Regions from separate parts of the Dactylosporangium sp. NPDC000244 genome, predicted to be linked through region 1. Evidence: riboswitches for the same ligand, from Rfam matches in the RefSeq annotation. Region 1 holds a riboswitch; the other holds the start of a gene.
What was found. A riboswitch is a leader RNA that binds a small molecule or an ion and turns the genes downstream of it on or off. The one in region 1 is predicted to bind glycine.
Positions count from the first base shown of each region.

Region 2: it holds a riboswitch for glycine, as region 1 does, so the genes downstream of both, gcvP (aminomethyl-transferring glycine dehydrogenase) here and ABT369_RS51655 (L-serine ammonia-lyase) in region 1, are expected to answer to the same signal.

Region 1 covers NZ_JBEPEH010000058.1:21,468-32,690, forward strand. Annotated here, with positions in the region: gene ABT369_RS51640 (sugar kinase) at 1-451, shown strand, start outside; gene ABT369_RS51645 (LLM class flavin-dependent oxidoreductase) at 448-1,281, opposite strand; gene ABT369_RS51650 (AbfB domain-containing protein) at 1,474-2,643, shown strand; glycine riboswitch at 2,677-2,766, shown strand; glycine riboswitch at 2,771-2,872, shown strand; gene ABT369_RS51655 (L-serine ammonia-lyase) at 2,864-4,264, shown strand; gene ABT369_RS51660 (MMPL family transporter) at 4,281-6,470, shown strand; gene ABT369_RS51665 (low temperature requirement protein A) at 6,481-7,713, shown strand; gene ABT369_RS51670 (TetR/AcrR family transcriptional regulator C-terminal domain-containing protein) at 7,620-8,129, shown strand; gene ABT369_RS51675 (type 1 glutamine amidotransferase) at 8,134-9,003, opposite strand; gene ABT369_RS51680 (FMN-binding protein) at 9,102-9,527, opposite strand; gene ABT369_RS51685 (ferric reductase-like transmembrane domain-containing protein) at 9,527-10,648, opposite strand; gene ABT369_RS51690 (methyl-accepting chemotaxis protein) at 10,759-11,223, shown strand, end outside.
Region 2 covers NZ_JBEPEH010000012.1:171,794-183,016, reverse strand. Annotated here, with positions in the region: gene ABT369_RS19065 (prolyl oligopeptidase family serine peptidase) at 1-1,832, shown strand, start outside; gene ABT369_RS19060 (MFS transporter) at 1,829-3,088, opposite strand; gene ABT369_RS19055 (hypothetical protein) at 3,299-3,964, shown strand; gene ABT369_RS19050 (PH domain-containing protein) at 3,981-4,742, shown strand; gene ABT369_RS19045 (chorismate-binding protein) at 5,001-6,362, opposite strand; gene ABT369_RS19040 (DUF5999 family protein) at 6,538-6,753, shown strand; gene gcvP (aminomethyl-transferring glycine dehydrogenase) at 6,775-9,600, opposite strand; glycine riboswitch at 9,679-9,773, opposite strand; partial or broken gene ABT369_RS19030 (nucleotidyltransferase domain-containing protein) at 9,807-10,460, shown strand; gene ABT369_RS19025 (nucleotidyltransferase domain-containing protein) at 10,521-11,223, shown strand, end outside.

The DNA.
Region 1 (11,223 bases):
GGAGGACTTCACCGCCTGCCTCGGCCTCGAGGTGCCCGGCACCGACATCCACGCGGGCGCGCTGGACTCGGCGAACTTCCGCACGATGATCGCGGCGGCGGTCGCGGCCTACCCGAACTTCCAGGTCGTCGCGACCACCCTGCGCGGGGTGCACACCGCCACCGTGAACGACTGGGGCGCGATCGCCTGGTGGAAAACGGCGTCGGATGGGGAGTTCGCCGAGGCCACCCACCGCCCGGCCCTGGAGATCCTGGACCGGGTCGGCGGGGGCGACAGCTTCGCCTCGGGACTCATCTACGGGCTGATGACCTTCGGCGACCTGAAGACGGCCGTCGAATACGGCGCGGCCCATGGCGCCCTGGCCATGACCACGCCCGGCGACACCTCGATGGCGAGCCTCAAGGAGGTCGAGGCCCTGGTCGCCGGGGCCGGCGCGCGGGTGCAGCGCTAAAGCAAAGAAGCCAGGATCTCGATCTGCGCAGGGTCGTCGCCCCAGCAGTAGAGGACCAGCTCGTCGGCGCCGAAGTCGCGGTAGGCGGCAACGGTGTCGGCGAGCTGCTTCGGGTCCGAGATCGGGTCGCCCCAGCCCTCGCGGCCGGTGAACGCGTAGTACGCCGCGACCGCCGAGCGGGCCCCGGCGATCGACTCCGGCGAGCCGGCCGCGGCGTTGAGCTGGCAGACCAGCCGCGGGCGACCGGGCCGGCCGGCCTCGGCCCACTGGTCGTGCACGGTGCGCACGAGGCCACCGGCCCACTGCAGCGGGGCGGCACACAGGAACCCGGCGCCGTAGCGGGCGACCCGGGCCAGCGCGGGCGGCGCGAACCCGCCGATGAGCAGCGGCGGGCCGCCCGGCGTGACGGGGGAGGGGCCGATCGGCGCGAGCGGGTACGGCGATCCGGACCAGATGGCCGCCAGGTCCGTCAGCATCCGGTCCATGATCGCGCCGCGGCGGTCGAGGGGGACGCCCGCGGCGGCGTGGTCGTCCTCGCGGCCGCCGATGCCGACGCCGAGCGTGAGGCGCCCGCCCGACATGCGGTCCAGGGTCGCGGCCTGCTTGGCCAGCAGCGCGGTGCCGCGCAGCGGGGCGAGCAGCACCTCGGTCTGCAGCCGGATGCGGGTGGTGGCGCCGGCCAGGGCGGCCAGCGCGACGAGCGGCTCGGGGTTGTCGTAGGCGAGCCGGTCCAGCAGGGCGACGGTGGCAAAGCCGGCCGCCTCGGCGCGGCGGGCCCACTCGGGCAGGCGCGCGGGGTCGCTGACGGGCAGGCCGAGACCGATTTCCATGTGGTACTCCCAGAAGCAAGGTGGGCAGCGGACAGTGCTGTCGCCACCTCCTCCCCGCGACTGCTGCGGGGTCCCGCGCCCGTTCTGCGACGTATCTCTGGGGCGCGGAATGCGGAGTTCCAAGGCGGACTGTACCAGACCCACAAAATCCAAACATTTACAACAATGAAACCGACACATACCTTCAGGTTCATGCGTCGACTGCTTACCGCCCTAGCCGCGACGGCCGCCACCGTCGCCGCGCTCCTCGCCGCGCCCTCCGCCGCCCACGCCGAGTCCAACGGCGGGGTGCGCATCCTGCCCCTCGGCGACTCGATCACCGACGGCTTCAACGTGCCCGGCGGCTACCGCATCAACCTGTGGCGCGCCCTGGCCGGCGCCGGCCACCCCGTCGACTTCGTGGGCTCCCAGTTCAACGGCCCCGCCGACCTGCCCGACCACGACCACGAGGGCCACCCCGGCTGGCGCATCGACCAGGTGGACGCGAACGCGAGCGCCTGGGTGTCGTCCACCGCGCCCCGCAGCGTGCTCATCCACCTGGGCACCAACGACGTGGTGCAGAACTACGACCTCGGCAACGCGCCCGCGCGCCTCTCCGCGCTCATCGACCACGTGCGCGCGGCCGCGCCCGGCGCCGACGTCTTCGTCGCCTCGATCATCCCGCTGGCCGACGCCGGGAGGGAGGCAGCCGCGAAGGCGTTCAACGCCACCGTCCCCGGCATCGTGGCCGGCAAGGGCACCAAGGTCCACTTCGTCGACATGCACGCCGCGCTGGGCACCGGCGACCTCGCCGACGGGGTGCACCCGACCCGCGCGGGCTACGACAAGATGGCCGCGCGCTGGGCCTCGGCCCTGGCCGCCGTGCCCGGCTCGGCCGGCGACGACGGGGCCGCGACCACGCTGCCGTCCGGCTCCTCTATCTCGCTGCGGGCCACGACGGCGTGCTGCACGACGCGGTACGTCCGCCACATGAACGGCCTCGGGTTCACCGAGAACGTGTCCTCCTCCAGCGACCAGCTGCTCAAGCAGGACGCCACCTGGCGCGTGGTGCCCGGCCTCGCGGGCGGGTGCTACTCCCTCCAGTCGCGCAACTACCCGGGCTACTACCTGCGCCACCAGAACGGCCGCGTGAAGATCAGCGCCGACGACGGCACGGCCCTGACCCGCGCGGACGCGACCTGGTGCGCGAAGACGGCCCCCGGCGGGGTGCGGCTGGCGTCCTGGAACTTCCCCGGCTCCTACCTGCGCCACATCAACTCGGAGCTGTGGCTGGCAACGCCCGGCGGCACCGCGACCCAGGACAACGCCGGCAGCCTGGTTCCGGACATCACGTGGGCCGTTGCCGCGCCGTGGGCCCCGTAGTACGGTCGGCCCGACAACCGCATACGCGCTGCTCGACCCGCGACGGGAGAGTCCCTGGAAACGGGACGCCGAAGGAGCAACTCCTCCCCGGAATCTCTCAGGCCCACGTACCGCCGCGGGAAGGCGACTCTGGAAAGCCGGGACGCCGCGTCCCGCGCCCACGGTGCAAACCGCCGGCCACCCTACGGGCGGCCGTGCCGGTGAAGCTCTCAGGCATTCGATGACAGAGCGGGGAGGCTCGACCCTCGACCAAAGGGAGCCTCCCGTGACGCTCAGCGCGTTCGACCTGTACTCCATCGGCATCGGCCCGTCCTCCTCGCACACGGTCGGGCCGATGCGCGCCGCCCGCCGCTTCGCCGTCCGCCTGGCCGAGGCCGGGCTCCTGCCGCGCACCGGTCGCGTCAAGGCCGAGCTCTTCGGCTCCCTCGGCGCGACCGGCCACGGCCACGGCTCGGCCCGGGCGGTCGTCCTGGGCCTGCGGGGCGAGGACCCGGCGACCGTGGACACCGGAACCGAGGTGGCGTTCGACGGGCGGATCGCCCTGCTGGGCGAGCACGACATCCCCTTCAGCGCCGACGCCGACCTGGTGCTGCACCGCCGCCGCAGCCTCCCCGAGCACCCGAACGGCATGCGCTTCACGGCCTGGACCGAGGCCGGCGAGGAGTTGCTCACCCGCACCTACTTCTCCGTCGGCGGCGGCTTCGTGGTCGGCCCGGACGGCGCGGTCGCCGAGGCCGACGTGCCGGTCAAGTTCCCGTTCACCACCGGCGCCGAGCTGCTCGCGCACTGCGACGGCCGCTCGATCTCCGACGTGATACTGGCCAACGAGCTGTCGTGGCGCTCGGAGGCCGAGGTCCGCGCCGGGCTGCTCCATATCTGGGCGGTCATGCAGGAGTGTGTGCGCAACGGATGCACGCGTCCGGACGGCGTGTTGCCGGGCGGACTCAAGGTGCGTCGACGAGCGCCACGGCTGTACAGAGATCTATGCGAGAAATCGGATATGTCCGATCCGCTGCACGTCATGGACTGGCTCAACCTCTACGCGCTGGCCGTCAACGAGGAGAACGCGTCCGGCGGGCGGGTCGTCACCGCCCCCACCAACGGCGCGGCCGGCATCATCCCGGCCGTCCTGCACTACGCAGTATTTCCGAAAAGCGGGCGCTTCGTCCCGGGCGCCGACGACGACGGCGTGGTCCGGTTCCTGCTCGCCGCCGCGGCCGTCGGGATCATCATCAAGGGCAACGCGTCCATCTCCGGGGCCGAGGTCGGGTGCCAGGGTGAGGTCGGCTCCGCCTGCGCGATGGCCGCCGCCGGGCTCTGCGAGGCCCTCGGGGGCGCGCCCGGCCAGGTCGAGAACGCGGCCGAGATCGGCCTCGAGCACAACCTCGGCCTGACCTGCGACCCGGTCGGCGGCCTGGTGCAGATCCCGTGCATCGAGCGCAACGCGATCGCGAGCGTCAAGGCGGTCAACGCGGCCCGGCTCGCGCTCAACGGCGACGGCGCGCACCACGTCACCCTCGACAAGGTCGTGCGCACCATGCGGGAGACCGGGCGGGACATGTCGGTGAAGTACAAGGAGACCGCCCGGGGAGGCCTGGCCGTCACCGTGATCGAGTGCTGATGCGAAGCTGTGCGGCATGGCACTCGGCGTGATGGCGAGGATCGGTCGGTTCTGCTTCCGTCACCGCTGGTCGGTGATCGGGGTCTGGCTGGTGGTGGTCGTGCTCGGCGCCCTCACGTTCGGGCCGGTCTTCAGCGCGATCGCGGACGCGAGCAACCCCAGGCACGTCGAGTCGATCGACGGGCTGGACGCCATCGCGACCGGCAACGACTCCAGCGGCACCGTCATCGGCCTCATCGACCACGTCGACCCGCAGGCCCCGGCCGTCCGCACCGCCGTCGGCGCCGCGGCCGCCGACCTGGCCGGGTCGACCGGCGTCACCGCGGTGGACACCCCGTTCTCGGTGCCGGCCGCGAAGGCCCCCGTCTACCTGGCCGCCGACGGGCACGGCCTGCTGGTCGTCGCGACCCTCGCCAAGCTCGACATCGGCGAGCGTGACTCCGTGCTGAACACCCTGCGCACCCGGCTGCACCGGCTCGACGCCGACCTGGCCGCGGCGGGAGTGCCGGACGCGACGGTCGAGGTCGGCGGCAACCCGGTGCTCAACGCCGACGTGCGCGGGGCCCAGAAGCGGGACCTCGGCCGGGCCGAGCTGATCTCGCTGCCGCTCACCCTCATCGTGCTCGTGTTCGTCTTCGGCGGCCTGGTCGCGGCCGGTCTGCCGGTGCTCGCCGCCGTGGTGTCGGTGGCCGCGGCCATGCCCCTGCTGTGGGTGTTCAGCCGGGTCAGCGACCTCGACCAGAACGTCGTCACCGTGGTCACGCTGCTCGGCCTCGGCCTGTCGATCGACTACGGGCTGCTGCTCGTGGCCCGCTACCGGGAGGAGGTCGCGGCCGGCTTCGAGCCCCCGGAGGCGATCGGCCGGGCCTGGGCGACCGCCGGGCGGACCATCTTCTTCAGCGCGCTCACCGTCGCCGCGGCCCTGTCCGGCCTCATGATGTTCTCGATCCACCAGCTCGGCGCGCTCGGCGCCGGGGGCGTGTCGATCGCCGTCGTCGCGATGCTGGCCGCACTGACGTTCACCGCGGCGCTCATCGGCCTGTTCCACAAGCGCATCAAGCCCCGCGCGAAGAAGGTCACCGTCCAGGACGACGAGCGGGGATTCTTCGCGAGCCTGTCGCGGTTCGTCCAGCGCCGCCCGGTGCTCATCGCGTTCGGCACCGCCGTGGTGCTGCTCGCCGCCGGGTCGCCGCTGCTCGGGCTCACGCTCAAGCTGCCCCGGCTCGAGGGCGTGCCGCGCAGCATCGAGTCGGCCCGCGTCGCCGACGAGCTCGGGTCGCGCTTCGGCCGCGCGTACCGGCCGGTGGTGACCGTCGTGGCCCGTACCGATGCCGCATCGCTCGACGCGTATGCCGCCAGGTGGGCGTCCGACCCGGCGGTGGCCGGCGTGCAGCCCGCCAAGGCCGCCGGCCCCGGGGTCGCGACGGTCGATCTCGCCCTGCGCGGCGGAAACGAGGACGACGCGGCCCAGGGGCTCGTGCACCGGCTGCGCGCCGACCGGCCCGCCGGGGTGCAGTCGTGGGTGGTCGGCGACGCCGCGATCCTCATCGACCTGGTCGGGCTCATCGTCGACGACCTGCCCGGCGCCGTGGCGGTGACGCTCGTGGCGATGGTGGTGCTGCTGTTCGCGATGACGGGGTCACTGGTCGTACCCGTGAAGGCCGTGCTGGCCAACGTCGTGTCCCTCGGGGCCACGTTCGGCGTGATGGTCGCCGTGTTCCAGCACGGCTGGGGATCCGGGGTCCTGCACACGCTCACCGTCGGCGGGCTGGACCCGTTCGTCGTGGTGATCGTGTTCGCGTTCGCGTTCGGGCTCTCGATGGACTACGAGGTCTTCCTGCTGGGGCGGATCAAGGAGTACGTCGAGCGCGGCGACGACACCGACACCGCCGTGCGCCGCGGCCTGCAGCACACCGGCCGGATCATCACCTCCGCCGCGCTGCTCATGGTCGTGGTCTTCGCCTGCTTCGCCGCGGCCGACCTCGGCCAGATCGAGCAGGTCGGGCTCGGGCTGCTCACCGCGGTCGTGATCGATGCGACGGTGGTGCGCTGCCTGCTCGTACCGGCGACGATGACGCTCCTCGGGCGCTACAACTGGTGGGCGCCCGGCCCGCTGCGGCGCCTGCACGCGCGCGTCGGCCTGCGGGAGCACGCGCTGCCCGAGGCCGCTCCCGCCCGGACCGCGGAACCGGTCGCCGTCGATTAATGTGACGATCATGTCCACCCCCGCAAGCGCCGAGGAGCGCCACGCGACCTGGCTGGAGCTCTTCTTCGACCTGGTCATCGTCGCCGCCGTCGCCCAGCTGGCGCACCTGCTGCACGAGGACATCACGTGGGAGAAGGTGCTGCTCTTCGGCGTCGCGTACTACGCGATGTGGAGCGTGTGGACCGCGTTCACCCTCTACGCGAACGTCACCGGCATCCGCACCCGCCAGCGGGCCATGCTGCTGGCGATGTTCGGCATCGCGGTGATGGCCGCGTCGATCCCGCTCGTCGAGCACGACCAGCCGGCCGCGTTCGTGCTCGCGTACGTGTACTGCCGCTTCCTGAGCATCAACTCGTTCAAGCGCGAGAACCGGATCGTGACCGAGTGGCCCGGCGTGCAGCAGGCCGTCGGCGTCATCCCGTGGATCGCGTCGCTGGGCTTCGAGACCCCGACCCGCTACTGGCTCTGGCTCGCGGGCATCGCGCTGGACCTCTTCTTCTCCATCGCCCGCTCCCGCGACCCGCAGGGCCTGCTGGCCGGGGAGCGCCGCGAGCGCGAGCGCTCGCTGCGCCGCCACCACCGCGAGGCCGAGATCGCGCGGCTGGACCGGCTGGAGGCCGCGCGGCCCGACCGGCCGCACCTCGGCGAGCGCCTCGGCCTCTTCGTGATCATCGTGCTCGGCGAGGCGGTCGCCCAGCTCGTCAACGCCGCCGCCGGGGTCGAGGACTGGCGCAGCGGCCTGTGGTTCGTGGTCGTGCTCGGCTTCGGGCTGCTCGTCGCGCTGTGGTGGCTCACGCTGCGCTACGGCCCGAGCGCCGCCCCGACCTACGGCATGCGGGTGTTCACCCTGCGCCTCACCATGCCCGCGCACTACCTGACGACGGTCTCGATCGTGGTCATCGCGGCCGGCCTGGGCTCGGCCGCCGCCCACCCGCAGGGGCACGTCGAGACGGCGACGCGGCTCGTCCTGTGCGCCGGCGCGACCCTGTACTTCCTGACCGCGACGCTGATCGGCGCCCGCGGCGGGGCGAACTGGCGCTGGGTGCTGGGCTGGGGCCTGCCGTCGGTGCTCGTGTGCCTCGCGGCCGGGATCTTCGGCGGCCCGCTGCCGGCGGCGGCGCTGCTCGGCGTGGTGCTGGCCGCCGCGCTGTGGCACATCGCGTACCGCCGGGTCAGCGGGGTCTCAGCGCCCGGTCCGGACGACGACCTGGCCGAGGTTGCGCCGGCGGGCGACGAGGTCTAGCGCCGCCGCCGTCACGAGCATCGATTCCCCCGCCCGGAACCCGGACGCGCGCAGCGCCCCGAGCGCGACCAGCCCGCCCCGCACGACGGCGAGCGCGGCCCTTCTTCCCGCTGCCGAACGCCCTCGCCTACGGGGAGGCGCTGATCGCGGCCCTGCGCGCGGGGGGCCTCGGGGCGCGGGAGGCGGCGTGGGCGGCGGACACGGTGACGTACCACGTGATCGGCCACGTCATCGAGGAGCAGATGGCCGCGTCCCGGCCCGACCCGGCCGCCGCGGCCTCGCGCCTGACCGCCGCCGTCGACCCGGCGCGGCACCCGAACCTGACCGCGGCGCTGCCCCACGTGGCGGCGCCGCACCCGGAGGAGCACTTCGAGTTCGGGCTGCGCATCGTGCTCGCCGGCATCGGCGCCGGGTGAGGGGCTAGGCGTGCAGGGCGGCCGCGGCCGGTGGGGACATGGCCGGGGCCACGTAGTAGCGCAGCCAGTTGTCCAGCAGGGTTCGCATCCGGGCGCGGATGTCCCGGTCCGCCCAGTCCAGGGACTCCAGGAAGGCGGCGTAGTCGGCGTCCGACGGGCCCAGGTGGCCCTCCGCGATCAGCTGCCGCCGCCGAACCTTGGCCAGGGCCGCCGTGATGCCCGAGGTCAGCTCCGGGTGGATCTGCAGGGTGCGGGCGGTCGCGCCGATGGCCAGGGCCTCGTTGCGGTACACGCCGTAGGCCAGCTCGGTGATGGGGCCGAACTCGCAGGCGGGCGGCACGTCGTAGACCGCGTCCACGTGGGAGGTGAAGACGTCGAAGGAGTCCGGCAGGCCGCGGAACAGCGGGTCCCGGCGGCCCTCGGGGGTCAGCGTCAGCGTCTCGATGCCGAAGCGGCGGCCCTGGTGCCCGACCTTGGACACGGCGCCGGCGACCTCGGCCTTGGCCTGGTGGGACCAGCAGACCTGCAGCTCCGGCACGCCCTGGCGCTGGGCCGCGGCCAGGAACCCCTTCACCCGGCGGATCCAAGGCAGCTCCTCGTACGAGGAGTGGCCCGAGCCGCCGCCGATGATGCCGTGCGCCTCGATGGTGTCCGGGAGCGCTTCGCCGTCGGCCACGTTCACGCAGTGGATCTGGTCCGGGGACAGGCGCGTCACCTCGGCGATCCAGTCGCGGTACGGCGTCAGCCCCATCTCCCGCACCGGCGCCTGCTCCTGCATGTTGAGGAAGAGCAGGCGGCACCGCTGGCGGACGTGCAGCGGGCGCCGGACGCCGCCGAGTCGGGCGGTGGCGCGGTGGTCGACGGTTGCCGTCATGCTGGGCATGCTCCCGAGAAAACGTCGGCGGACTTGGCCGATTGTGGAGCATAGCGTGACGGCCGCGCGTCGGTTCCCCCGAATATCCTCTCCCCGGCTCAGCCGATGCCGGCGGCGTCCAGGGCGGCCTGCAGCGAGGTCTTGTACCCCTCGCTGGTGACCGTCGCGCCCGAGACGGAGTCGATGTCCGCGCTCTGCGCCTGCAGGGCCTCGGTGCGCAGCTGGGGCAGGGCGTACGCGTTGATCTGCTGGTCCCGCCGGTTGGCCGTGGGATAGGTGACCGCCTCGACGTCGGTGACCTTGCCGCCCTCCACGGTGATGCGCACCTGCACCGGGCCCCACCGCGTCGGCGTGGTCGAGCCGTCGTACGTCTTGCCGGAGCCGGCCGGGTTGCCGGAGCCGGCCGGAGTTGCCACGCCGGCCGGGGCGCCACCCGATGACGGACGGTAACTGAACAGCAGCACGAGCGCGACGGCGGTGGATGCCAGCCAGAGCACGATGCGGCGCATCGACGAGTCCCCCATCACCAGGCGAAGCGTTCGGTGTGCAGCCGGTCGGCGGGCACCCCGGCGGAGCGGGCCGCGTGCACGACCGTCTCCGTCCAGTCGTCGGGGCCGCAGATGTACACCTGATGCCCGGCGATTCCGGGCACGAGCCCCGGCAGCGAGGCGCCCCCGGCGAGCCGTCCGTAGGGGCCCTCGATGAGCACCCGGGTGCCCGGCCGCAGCGCCGCGACCCGGGCACTGCCGTCGCCGAGGTCCTTGACGGTGATGCGCAGCAGGCCGGAGCGCGGCGGGCCGGACAGCGAGTAGGGGTGCGCCCGCGACCAGCCCGGGCCGTCGAGGAAGCGCCACAGGAAGAACTGCCCGGCGCGCACCGGCAGCCGGTCGAGTTGCTCGCCGTGCAGGTACACCGAGGTCAGCCCCGGCCCCTCGGGGCGCACCTCGCCGACCCGCAGGGCGTGCCGGCGGCTGCGCCACAGCGGGATCCCGACGCGGTAGAGCAGCACGGCCCCGGCGGCCGCGGCGTAGAGCGTCCACCAGTAGGCGCGCGCGGCGGCCGAGCCGATGAAGTCCGCGCCCGTCCACAGCTGGTGCGGCAGGGCCAGGCCGACGCCGAGGTACGCGTACAGGTGCAGCAGATGCCACGACTCGTAGCGCAGCCGGCGCCGGGCGGCCCGCAGCGACGTCACGGTGACCATCACGAGCGCGGCCGTGCCCGCCGCGGCGAGCAGCATGCCGGGGTAGCCGGTGACGAGGTCCCACAGCTCCGCGAATGGGTTCGCCCGGCCGTCGGCGTAGCCGGGCACGACCAGCACCACGTGCAGCACCATGAGGTTGAACGAGGTGAACCCGACCCAGCGGTGCCAGCGGGCGAGCCGGTCCTGCCCGAACGCCCGCTCCACCGCCGGGATCCGGGCCAGCAGCAGCACCTGCAGCAGCATGAGGTCGCTGGCGAGCAGGCCGAAGAGGCGGGCCGCGGCCGTGACCGCCGTCCAGCCGCCCCCGATCAGCTCGCTCGCGCCACCGCCGCCGATCCACAGCACGGCGACCACGAGCAGGCTGGCGGCCGCGGCGATCCCGGCGGCGTCGGCCCACCACCACGGCGTCTCGGCGCGCCGGACCGGCACGGCGTCGGTAGTCATGCGCTCAACCATCTCGGAGCTTGTTGCCCGTGTGCTGGGGCGGGACTGGGAGTTGCCTGTGAGTGCCAATCGGCCACGGTGAAAGGTGAGGAAGTTTTACGGTGGATCATGTGAGTGTTCGGGTCAAGATTCTCGGGGCGATCGCCGTGGCCGCGGCGGTGGCCCTGCTCGTCGGCGTCACCGGCCTGCTGGCGCTGCGCAAGGCCAGCGACGCGGCTCAGTCGATCTACAGCAGCAACCTGCAGACCATCGGCACCGTCAGCGACCTGCGCCTGGCCGTGAAGCAGGCGCGGGTCGACCTGGCCAACAACATGATCTCGTCGGACGCGGCGGCGCAGCAGCAGTACGCGGATGCCTTCGCCGCCGACGTCAAGGCGTTCGGGGCCGCGCTGGACAAGTACCGCGCCAGCGACCCGGCCGCCGGTCAGCAGGTCGGCGACGAGCTCGAGTCGAACTGGACCGCGTACGTCCAGATCGCCACGAACACCCAGCTGGCCAACGCGAAGGCGCGCGACTTCACCGCGTGGCAGAAGACCCTCGAGACGCAGATCCGCCCGATCTACACGAAGATCAGC
Region 2 (11,223 bases), on a different contig from region 1:
GCGTGTACAACCTGTGGAAGGACGCCGGGCACCCGCGGGGCCTCTGGCGGCGCACGACGCTCGAGTCGTACCGCGGCGGCACCCCGGACTGGCAGACCGTCCTGGACCTCGACGCGCTCGCCGAGGCCGAGGGCGAGAACTGGGTCTGGCAGGGCCCCACCTACCTGCGCACCGGCCCGCTCGCCGGGGAGCACCGCTGCCTCGTGGCGCTGTCGCGCGGCGGCGCCGACGCCTCCGTGGTGCGCGAGTTCGACCTCGACGCGCTCGAGTTCGTCAAGGACGGCTTCGAGCTGCCCGAGGCCAAGAGCAGCGTGAGCTGGATCGACGCCGACTCCGTCTTCGTCGGCACCGACACCGGCCCCGGATCGATGACGTCCTCGGGCTACCCCCGCCAGGTGCGGGCCTGGCGGCGCGGCACCGCCGTCGCCGACGCGCCGGTCGTGTTCGAGGGCTCCCCCGACGACGTGTCCGTCCGCGCCACCTCCGACCCGTCGGTCGACGGCCGCCGCGCGATCGTCCGGCAGGCGACGGACTTCTTCAACGCCCGGCGGTACCTGCTGACCGACGGCGAGCTCACCGAGCTCGACGTCCCCGAGGACGCCGGCGTCGACATCCACCGCGAGTGGCTGCTGGTGCGGGTCCGCACCGACTGGCCGGTGGCGGGCGTGACGCATCCGGCGGGCACCCTGCTCATCACGCGGCTGGAGTCGTACCTGTCCGGCGACCGCACGCTCACCCCGCTCTTCACGCCGGACCCGCACACCTCGCTGAGCTACGCGGAGTGGACCCGCACCGGCCTGATCCTGGTGCTGCTGGCCGACGTGCGCAGCCGGCTCGAGCTGCTGTCCTTCGCCGACGGCGAGTGGCGGCGCACGGTGCTCGGCACGGAGCTCGGCCAGACCGACGTGTGGACCACGAACCAGGACGCCGACGAGCAGTACCTGCTGCTGTCCAGCGGCTTCACCCTGCCCCCGACGCTGCGCCACGGCGTGCTCGGGTCGGCCGAGGGGCCCGCGATCCTCAAGCAGGGCCCGGCGTACTTCGAGGCGGACGGCATCGAGACCCGGCAGTTCTTCGCCACGTCGGCGGACGGCACCCAGGTGCCCTACTTCGTGGTCGGCCGCCCCGGCGCCGGACCCGGCCCGACCCTGCTGTCCGGCTACGGCGGCTTCGAGGTGTCCCGCGTCCCGTCCTACAACTCGATCATCGGCCGCGGCTGGCTCGCCCGCGGCGGCACCTACGTCGTGGCGAACATCCGCGGCGGCGGGGAGTACGGGCCGGCCTGGCACCGGGCCGCCCTGCGCGAGCAGCGCCCGCGCGCCTACGAGGACTTCGCGGCCGTCGCCGGCGACCTCGTCGAGCGCGGCATCACCACCCGCGAGCAGCTCGGCGCCGAGGGCGGCTCCAACGGCGGGCTGCTCATGGGCGTGATGCTGACCCGTTACCCGGAGCTGTTCGGCGCGATCGTGTGCGCGGTGCCGCTGCTGGACATGCGCCGCTACCACCTGCTGCTCGCGGGGGCGTCGTGGATGGCCGAGTACGGCGACCCCGACAACCCCGAGGACTGGGCCTACCTGTCGCTGTTCTCGCCGTACCAGAACGTGCGCGACGCCGTGCCGTACCCGCCGACGCTCATCACCACGTCGACGCGCGACGACCGGGTGCACCCCGGGCACGCGCGCAAGATGGTGGCGCGGCTGCGCGAGCACGGCAAGAACGTCACGTACTACGAGAACATCGAGGGCGGCCACGGCGGGGCGGCCGACAACGCGCAGCTCGCCTTCAAGTGGGCCCTCGCGTTCGAGTTCCTGTGGCGGACGCTCGCGGCTTAGGCGGGGGCGAGCGCCGCCAGGTCGTCCGCCGCGACCCTCCGGCGGGTGGTGCGGCGGTAGCGGTAGACCTGCACGGCGCCGGCGATCCACAGCAGGTACTGCACCGCGAACGCCCACCGGAACGCGGCCAGCGTCGGGTGCTCGGCGCCCGGCGGGGTCCGCACGTCCAGGATCACGCCAACGGCGACGATGAGCACGATGGAGGCCGCGAACCCGCCGACGTTCACGATGCCGGTCGCGCCGCCGATGCGGTCCGCGGGGTTGAACGAGCGCGCGTAGTCGAAGCCGATCATCGAGCCGGGGCCGTTGACCGTCAGCACCAGCACGAGCACGGTCAGCAGCCACAGCGGGGCGCGCCCCGGCCACAGCAGCACCACGGTCCAGGCCAGGGCGGACGCGCCGACGATGCCGAGGACGAGGGTCGAGCGGTGGTACGGCAGCCGCCCGCAGAAATGCCCGATAGCCGGGCCCATCACGAGCCCGCCGATGGTGAGCAGCGACAGCAGCAGCGCGGCGGTGTCCGGGGCGAGGCCCTCGCCCTGGGTCAGGAACGGATACCCCCACAGCAGCGCGAACACCGAGCCGGAGAACTGCGTGACGAAGTGCGTCCACAGCCCCAGCCGCGTGCCCGGGTGGTTCCAGGAGTGCTTCAGGCCGAGCTTGCGCGGCGGGCCTTCGCCGGCCTCGCCGGCCTCGGCGGCCTCGGGCTGGTCGCGCAGTGCGACCAGGACCAGCACGACCGCCACGGCACCCAGCCCGGCCGCACCGAGGAACGTCGCCGTCCAGCCCTCGTGGCGCAGCAGCAGCACCAGCGGTACCGCGGACGACAGCGCGCCCAGCTGCCCCAGCATGCCCGTGACCTGCACCATGAGCGGGTTGCGGCGGGGCGGGAACCACATCGCCACGATCCGCAGCACGCTGATGAACGTCATCGCGTCGCCGACCCCGATGAGCACCCGGGCGGCGATGGCCGTGCCCACGTCGCCGGCGAAGGCGAACACGAGCTGCCCAGCGAGCATGAGCGCGCCACCGGCGGCGAGCAGCCGACGGGAGCCGAACCGGTCCAGCAGCACGCCGACCGGGATCTGCATCGCCGCGTACACGGCCAGCTGCGCCACGGAGAGCATGGACAGCAGCGCCGTGCCGACGCCGAGACGGTCCGCGGCCTCGACCCCGGCGACGCCGAGGGAGGAGCGGTGGAAGACGGCGACGATGTACGCGAGGAGCCCGACGGACCACATGATGTAACGGCGCATAGCGCGACCCACGCTATCGGCCCGCGGGCGGGATGCGGGGTGAGTGTGACGGCCCTCAACTGTGCGTTTGCAGACACCGCCTACGCTGTCGGGGTCTGCTTTGCCGTTTCTCGTCCGGTTGACACGCATCGCTTCGCTGTTTCTCATCCGGTTGGACACGCATCGCTTCGCCGTTCTCGTCCGGTTGACACGCATCAGGGGAACTCCGTCATGACCGACCCGACCGCCCTGACCGACCGCCCGATCGCGTGGGAGCATTCGGGCGACGGCGAGTTTCCCTACCAGGCCGAGGTCGACGGCCGGGCCCTGACCGTGCGCGTCAACGACTTCCCGGCGGAGCCGCTCTACACCCTCATCGTCGACGGCGCGGAGCTGGCCGACCTCGACGACTGGCCGCGGTCGTGGCGCCGGCCCCCGACCCCGAACCACCTGCTGGACCTGGTGGCCCGCCCCGTGACGGCGGACCTGCTGGGCACCTGGGCCCGCCGCGTGTGCGGCGTGACGACGGAGCACGCCGCCGAGGTGGCCGCGCTGCTGGGCCTGCCCGCCCCGACCCAGGACGACCTGGGCCGGCTGTTCGTGCAGCCCAGCCCGCCCGGGACCGCGTGGCTGCAGCTGTTCATGAACGACCGGGCGGGCCTGGCCTCGGTGGAGGTCCGCTTCGCCGAGCCGTCGCTGACCCGGGCCGACCTGGACGCGTGCTTCGGCCCGAGCGAGAACCTGCCCCGGGTGCACTGGGACTCCCCGCACGTGACCGCGCACCGCATCACCACGCCGGACGCCCCGCTGTCGTGCACCCTGTTCGCGTCCTTCGACGAGGACCCGGCCCCGGACTCGCGCGCCTTCCAGATCTCCCTGCGCCGCGACCACCACTGAGCTTGGTGCCGGACCCATGCCGCTCGCCTACAGGATCACCGCCACCGTCGTCGGCGTGGCGGGCTTCGCCGCGCTCGCGGTGCACCGGTTCGTGCTGCAGGCGATGTTCTGGCGGACCGAGCCCGCGTCCACCGGCGTCTGGCTGAGCTCCGCGACCCTCGGGATCGCCCTGCTCGGCCCGCTCCTGGTCTACCTCGGGCTGACCTGGCGGCGGCTGCGCCCACCGGCGGCCTTCCAGCGCGGCGCCGGCGGGGCGGCGTTCACCGTGTCCGGCTCGCCGGCGCTGCCCGGCTTCCTGGCCATCCTGCTGATGCTGCAGGCCGGCAACGCGCTGCCGTACGAGAAGGTGCCGGGCACGGACCGGATCGGGCTGCCCGCCGACCCGGTGCTGCAGTGGTTCTTCGCGCTGCCCGCGCTGGAGGTCCTGCTCGCGCTCGCGGTGCTGTGGCTGCCGCGCACGGCGCTACGGCTCACCCCGGCCGGGATCACCGTGCGCAACGTCTCCCGGGTTCAGGAGATCGCCTGGGACGACCTGCTCCCGGGTGGCCCGCAACCGGGGCGGCAGTGGATGATGCGGCTGCGCTTCCGCGGCCCGGGCGGCGACCCGCGCTCGTGCCGCGTCGCGCTGTTCCTGTTCTCGGTCGACGGGGCCTTCCTCGCCTCGGTCGTGCGGCATTACGCCGAACGGCCGGAGCACCGCGCCGACATCGGCACCGAGGGCGAACTGGAGCGGCTCCGGTCCGGCTTCGGGCAGCGGGTGCCGCAGCCGGCCGCCTGAGGGAGTGCCACGCCTTCCGAATCTCCCTGCGCCGCGACCACCACGAAGCGTGTCGCCAGGTTCGACGCTCCGGATCGACCGCCATGATCGGTTAGGTGGCGGAGGGTAAGATTAGGTTAGTAAAGATGAGCCCGGCCGACCGACCCGTGCGCATTCGCGAGGCCGCGGGTCACCAACCACGCAACGCCCGCTTGATCGGGGCCGTCTTCGCCGCCGCCTCGGCCACTGGGTCGCTGTCCCAGATGAACCCGCCGCGGGTCACCAACCGCGCAACGCCCGCTTGATCGGGGCCGTCTTCGCCGCAGCCTCGGCCACCTCGGCTGCCGGGTCGCTGTCCCAGACGATCCCGCCGCCAGCCCACAGGTGCGCCCGGCCGTCCGCGACCGCCACCGTGCGGATCGTGAGGCCGAGGTCGACCTCGACGCGGCCGTGCGGCGCCCCGGGGCCCGGCGCCCCGTGGCCGATCCACCCGCAGGCACCCATGCTCGGGCCGCGGCCGACGGGCTCGAGGCGCGTGGCCACGTCGATCGCGGCGAGCTTCGGCGCGCCCGTCACCGAGCCGCCCGGCCAGACCGCGGCGAGGAGTTCGGCCAGGCCCACGCCCGGCGCGAGCCGCGCGCTGACCGTCGACTCGGCCTGCCACAGCCCGGACCACCGGCGCAGCGCGAACAGCTCGTCGACGCGCACCGAGCCGACCTCGGCCACCCGGCCCAGGTCGTTGCGCTCGAGGTCGACGATCATCACGTGCTCGGCGCGCTCCTTCGCCGAGGCCAGCAACTCGGCGCGGCCCTGCGCCGTCGCCGGGCGGGTGCCCTTGATCGGGCGGGTGACGGCCCGGCCGCCGGCCACCGCCACCAGGGTCTCCGGGGACGCCGAGGCGACCCACCAGCGCTCGCCGCGCAGCACGCCGCCGTAGCGGGCGCCCGGGAGGGCCGCGACGCGCGCGAGCGCGGGACCGGGGCCGGGGCCGGAGCCGGAGCCGGAGCCGAGGCCGGGACCAGCCCCGAACGGGGCGCTGGCGTGCCCGACGAGGTTGACGACGTACACGTCGCCGCGCGCGATCGCCGCCCGCACGCCGTCGACCGCCGCCGCGTGCTCGGCCTCGGTCCAGCTCGGCGTCCACGGGCCGATGGCGGAGACACCCCCCGGTGAACCCGCCGAAAAATCGGATATTTCCGAAACACCCGGGGAATCGGCAGCGAGGGGCGGGGCCGATTCGCGCCATGTGAGTGAAGAGGCAAATCGCCCCGAATCCGGAGAATCCGCATCCGGCGCCGGTGCAACGTTCACGGTTCCGGGTGACGAATAGGCGACAGTTGTCCCGGGCTCGGGTGACCGGCGCGGGCCGTGCGAGTACGCCACCGCCACCAGATCCGGCACGGAGGGTGCCGGCGACGGAGTCACGGAGGGTGGCGCCAGGAGGACCGAAATCCCACAGGTGAACGCGTCAGTGACGGTGGGTGACGCCGAGATGTCCGCGAGATGCACGCCCTGCGACGCGGCGAACTCGGTCAGTAATTGAAGAGGGTCTCCGCCGTCCCGGGAATACCATTCGAAGCGGGAGCGCTCCCAGATTCGGGCTCTGCACGCGCCGGGTAACCCGGGCGGGTGAAGATCCACAGTCCCGGGCTCGTACCCGACAACCGGTCCTAGTGTGCTCATACGAAGGGTGGATTATCCCCAAGTTGTGCCGTCACATGTTCGGAATAGTGTCGTTGGCCGTAGTAGCGTGCATCACTGGTCATGTGAAGAACCCCACAGACCTCAATTGAATCTCTCAAATCGGAGACCCCCGATGCTCTGCCAGCACCAGCCCCCCTGTCCCACCGCCGAAGACAACGACCGCGAAGCCGCCCGCGTTTCCGCGAGCCACCCCGAGCAGGGGTGGAGCCTGCTCTGCAACGGCGTGATCGTCTTCGAGGACACCGGCGAGCTTCTGCCCGATTGCTCCGTGATCGAGCCTCACCGCGGGTGGGCGCCGCACACGCTGGTGGGCGCCGCACCGCGGTAACACTCCGTAGCTACGGGGAAGTCACTCTTCGTAAGCGGAGGCCGGAGGACACGAGCACACCAGGTTCCGGTCTCCGTAGCTGTCATCGATGCGGCGCACCGGCGGCCAGTACTTCGCCTCGCGCGAGGCCGCCGACGGGAAGGCCGCCACCGACCGCGGGTAGGCGTGCTCCCACGAGTCGGCCGTCACCACCGCCGCCGTGTGCGGCGCGTTCACGAGCGGGTTGTCGTCGGCCGGCCATGCACCCGCCGCCACCCGATCGATCTCCGCCTTGATCGCGATCATGGCGTCGCAGAACCGGTCCAGCTCGCCCAGGTCCTCGCTCTCGGTCGGCTCGACCATGAGCGTCCCGGTCACCGGGAAGGACATCGTCGGGGCGTGGAAGCCGTAGTCGATGAGCCGCTTCGCCACGTCGGCGACGGTCACGCCGCTGGCCTTGGTGATCCCCCGCAGGTCCAGGATGCACTCGTGCGCGACGAGGTGCTCCGCGCCGCTGTAGAGCACCGGGTAGTGCTCGCGCAGCCGGGCCGCCACGTAGTTGGCCGCCAGCACCGCCGTCGCCGTCGCCTTCGCGAGGCCGTCGGGGCCCATCAGCCGCAGGTACGCCCACGGGATCGGCAGAATGCCGGCCGATCCGAACGGCGCCGCCGAGACCGGGCCGACCGGCGCGTCCGCGGCGAGGAACGGGTGCGAGGGCAGGAAGCGCGCGAGGTGGGCGCGGACCGCGACCGGCCCGACGCCGGGGCCGCCGCCGCCGTGCGGGATGCAGAAGGTCTTGTGCAGGTTGAGGTGCGACACGTCGGCGCCGAACTGCCCGGGCTTGGCGAAGCCGAGCAGCGCGTTGAGGTTGGCCCCGTCGACGTAGACCTGCCCGCCGGCGTCGTGGACCTTCCCGCACAGCTCGGCGATGCCGGTCTCGTACACCCCGTGCGTCGACGGATACGTGACCATGATGGCCGCGAGCCGGTCGCGGTGCTGCTCGATCTTCCGGTCGAGGTCGGCGAGGTCGACGTTGCCGAGCTCGTCGCAGGCGACGACGGCGACCCGCATGCCGGCCATGACGGCGCTGGCCGCGTTGGTGCCGTGCGCGCTGGACGGGATCAGGCACAGGTCGCGCTCGGTGTCGCCGCGGTCGTGGTGGTAGGCCCGGATCGCCAGCAGCCCCGCGAGCTCGCCCTGCGATCCGGCGTTGGGCTGCAGGCTCACGGCGTCGTAGCCGGTGACCTCGGCGAGCCAGCGCTCGAGATCGGCGATGAGGCGGCGGTACCCCTGGGTCTGCGCGTCGGGCGCGAACGGGTGGACGTTCGCGAACTCGGGCCAGGTGATCGGCTCCATCTCGGTGGTCGCGTTGAGCTTCATGGTGCAGGAGCCCAGCGGGATCATGCCGCGGTCGAGCGCGTAGTCCTTCTCGGAGAGCCGGCGCAGGTACCGCAGCATCGCCGTCTCGGATCGATGGCTGCTGAACACCGGGTGCGTGAGGTAGTCCGACGCGCGGCGCAGCGGCGCCGGGACCGAGTCGGCCGTGTCGAGCCCGGTGACGTCGGCGTGGGCGAGGCCGAAGGCGGCGAGCACGTCGCGCAGGTGCCCGAACGTCGTGGTCTCGTCGCAGGCGATGCCGACCCGGTCGGCGTCGACGCGGCGCAGGTTGATCCCGCGCGCCGCGGCGGCCTCGACGATCTCGCCGGCCCGACCTGGTACGACCGCCGTCACCGTGTCGAAGAAGGCCCGGTGCTCGATGGTGACCCCGCCCGCGCTGAGCCCGGCGGCGAGGCGCACGGCCATGTCGTGGGTCCGCGCGGCGATCTCGCGCAGCCCGTCGGGGCCGTGGTAGACCGCGTACATGCTCGCGACGACGGCGAGCAGCACCTGCGCGGTGCAGATGTTGCTGGTCGCCTTCTCGCGGCGGATGTGCTGCTCGCGGGTCTGCAGCGCGAGGCGGTAGGCGGGGGCGCCGCCGGCGTCCTTGGACACGCCGACGAGCCGGCCGGGCAGGGTGCGCTCGAGGCCCTGGCGGACCGCGATGTATCCGGCGTGCGGGCCGCCGAAGCCCATCGGCACGCCGAAGCGCTGGGCGCTGCCGACGGCGACGTCGGCCCCGATCGCGCCGGGCTCGCGCAGCACGCACAGGGCGAGCAGGTCGGCGGCGACGGTGGCGATCGCGCCCCGCTCATGGGCCAGGGCGATGACGGCCTCGTGGTCGCGCACGGCCCCGGAGGCGCCCGGATACTGCAGGTGCACCCCGAAGAACGCCTCGGGCAGCTCCTCGACGGCGAGGTCGAGGACGCGCACCTCGATGCCGAGCGGTTCGGCGCGGGTCCGGATGACGGCGAGGGTCTGCGGGAGCACGTCGGCGTCGACGACGTACACCTCGGACTTCACCTTCGACGAGCGCCGCGCGAGGGTCATCGCCTCCGCGGCCGCGGTCGCCTCGTCCAGCAGCGACGCCCCGGAGACCGGCAGCCCGGTGAGGTCGGCGACGACGGTCTGGAAGTTCAGCAGCGCCTCGAGCCGGCCCTGGGAGATCTCCGGCTGGTACGGCGTGTAGGCCGTGTACCACGACGGGTCCTCGAGCACGTTGCGCAGGATCACCGGCGGGGTGTGGGTGCCGTGGTACCCGAGGCCGATCATCGACACCAGGGTCCGGTTCGCCGCGGCGAGGGCCCGCAGCTCGGCCAGCACCTCGGCCTCGGACGCGGCAAGCGGCAGGTCCAGCGGCTTGTGCCAGCGGATCGAGCCGGGGATCGCGGCGGTCATGAGGTCCTCGACCGTCTCGTACCCGACGGTCTTGAGCATCCGGGCCTGTTCGTCGGCGCTCGGGCCGATGTGCCGCGCGGCAAAACTGGTCATGGGCCACACTCTCTGGGCGGATCTCGGGACAGGGGCGAACGTGCGCTCCTCCCCCTCTGTCGCAGACTCCAGAGGTGCCAACCCGCCGCGGTCCTTTTGCCTGAGAGGTTCCGGGGAGGATTTGCCCCTTCGGCGTCGCTGCTCTGCACAGCGATCTCTCCCGCGCGGGTATTGCCGGCACGACTACCCTACCAACAGTGCAGGACTTGACCATCGTGGCGAAGCACACGATCTACTCCGCGGTCGTCGGCTCCCGCGCCTACGGGCTGGACGGCCCGGACTCCGACACCGACCGCCGGGGCGTGTTCCAGACGCCGAGCGACGCCTTCTGGTCGCTGGACAAGCCGCCCACGCACGTCGAGGGGCCGCTGCCGGAGCAGTTCTCGTGGGAGGTCGAGCGGGCCTGCACCCTGGCCCTCGCGGCGAACCCGACGGTGTGGGAGTGCCTGTCGTCGCCGCTGGTCGAGCACGTCACGGACGCCGGCCGCGCGCTGCTGGAGCTGCGCCCCGCGTTGCTGTCCCGCCGCGCCGCCCGCACCTACGGCGACTACGCCCGCGACCAGCTCGGCAAGCTCACCTCGGTGCGCGCCCGCACGGGCGAGGTCCGCTGGAAGCAGGCGATGCACATGGCCCGCCTGCTGCGCGCCGGCGCCCACGTCCTGCGCACCGGCGAGGTCCTGGTGGACGTCACCCCCTGGCGCGACGAGCTCCTGGCGATCCGCCGTGGCGAGCTGAGCTGGGAGGACTTCCAGTCCCTGGCCGGCGCCCTGACCGCCGACCTGGCCGCCGCCGACTCGGCGTCGAAGCTCCCGGAGGAGCCCGATCGGGCTGCGGTGGAGCGCTTCCTGTTCGCCTTGCGAACCGCGGCACCTGTACCGCCCGTGCGAGTGACCACCACCCAGCCCCCGACCCCGGAGGGCATCCCGGCCTGGGCCGGTGCGGTGGCCGACGAGCACCCGTATCCCCTCGCCTTCGCCACGGTCAGCGGCGCCCACCTCTACGGCTTCGCCTCCGTCGACTCGGACCTCGACCTGCGCGCCTGCCACCTCCTGCCCCTGGACGAGGTGGTGGGCCTGGACACCGGCCCGGACACGGTGGAGCTGGGCGGCGAGCGCGAGGGCATGGAGCTGGACATCGTCAGCCAGGAGCTGGCGAAGTTCATCCGCCTCCTCCTGCGCCCGAACGGTTACGTCCTGGAGCAGCTGCTCTCCCCGCTGGTCGTGCGCACCAGCCCCCTGCACGACGAGCTCAGGGCCCTGGCCCCGCACTGCGTGACGCCGGAGCACGCCCGGCACTACCTGGGCTTCGCCTCGGGCCAGTGGCTGCTGTACTCCAAGACCGGCGAGCTGAAGCCCGCCCTCTACACCCTGCGGGTGCTGCACACCGGCATCCACCTGATGCGCACCGGCGAGATCGAGTCGGACCTGCGCGTGCTCAACACCCTCTCCTACGTCCCGGACCTGATCGAGGCCAAGAAGGCCGGTGAGCACCACGCCCTGCCCCCGTCGCTGGTCGCACCGGAGGTCCTGGCCGCGGACGTGGCACGGCTGACGGCGGATCTGGAGTCGGCGCGGGACACCTCACGGCTGCCCGCGACCCCGTCGGCGGCCCCGGCGCTGAACG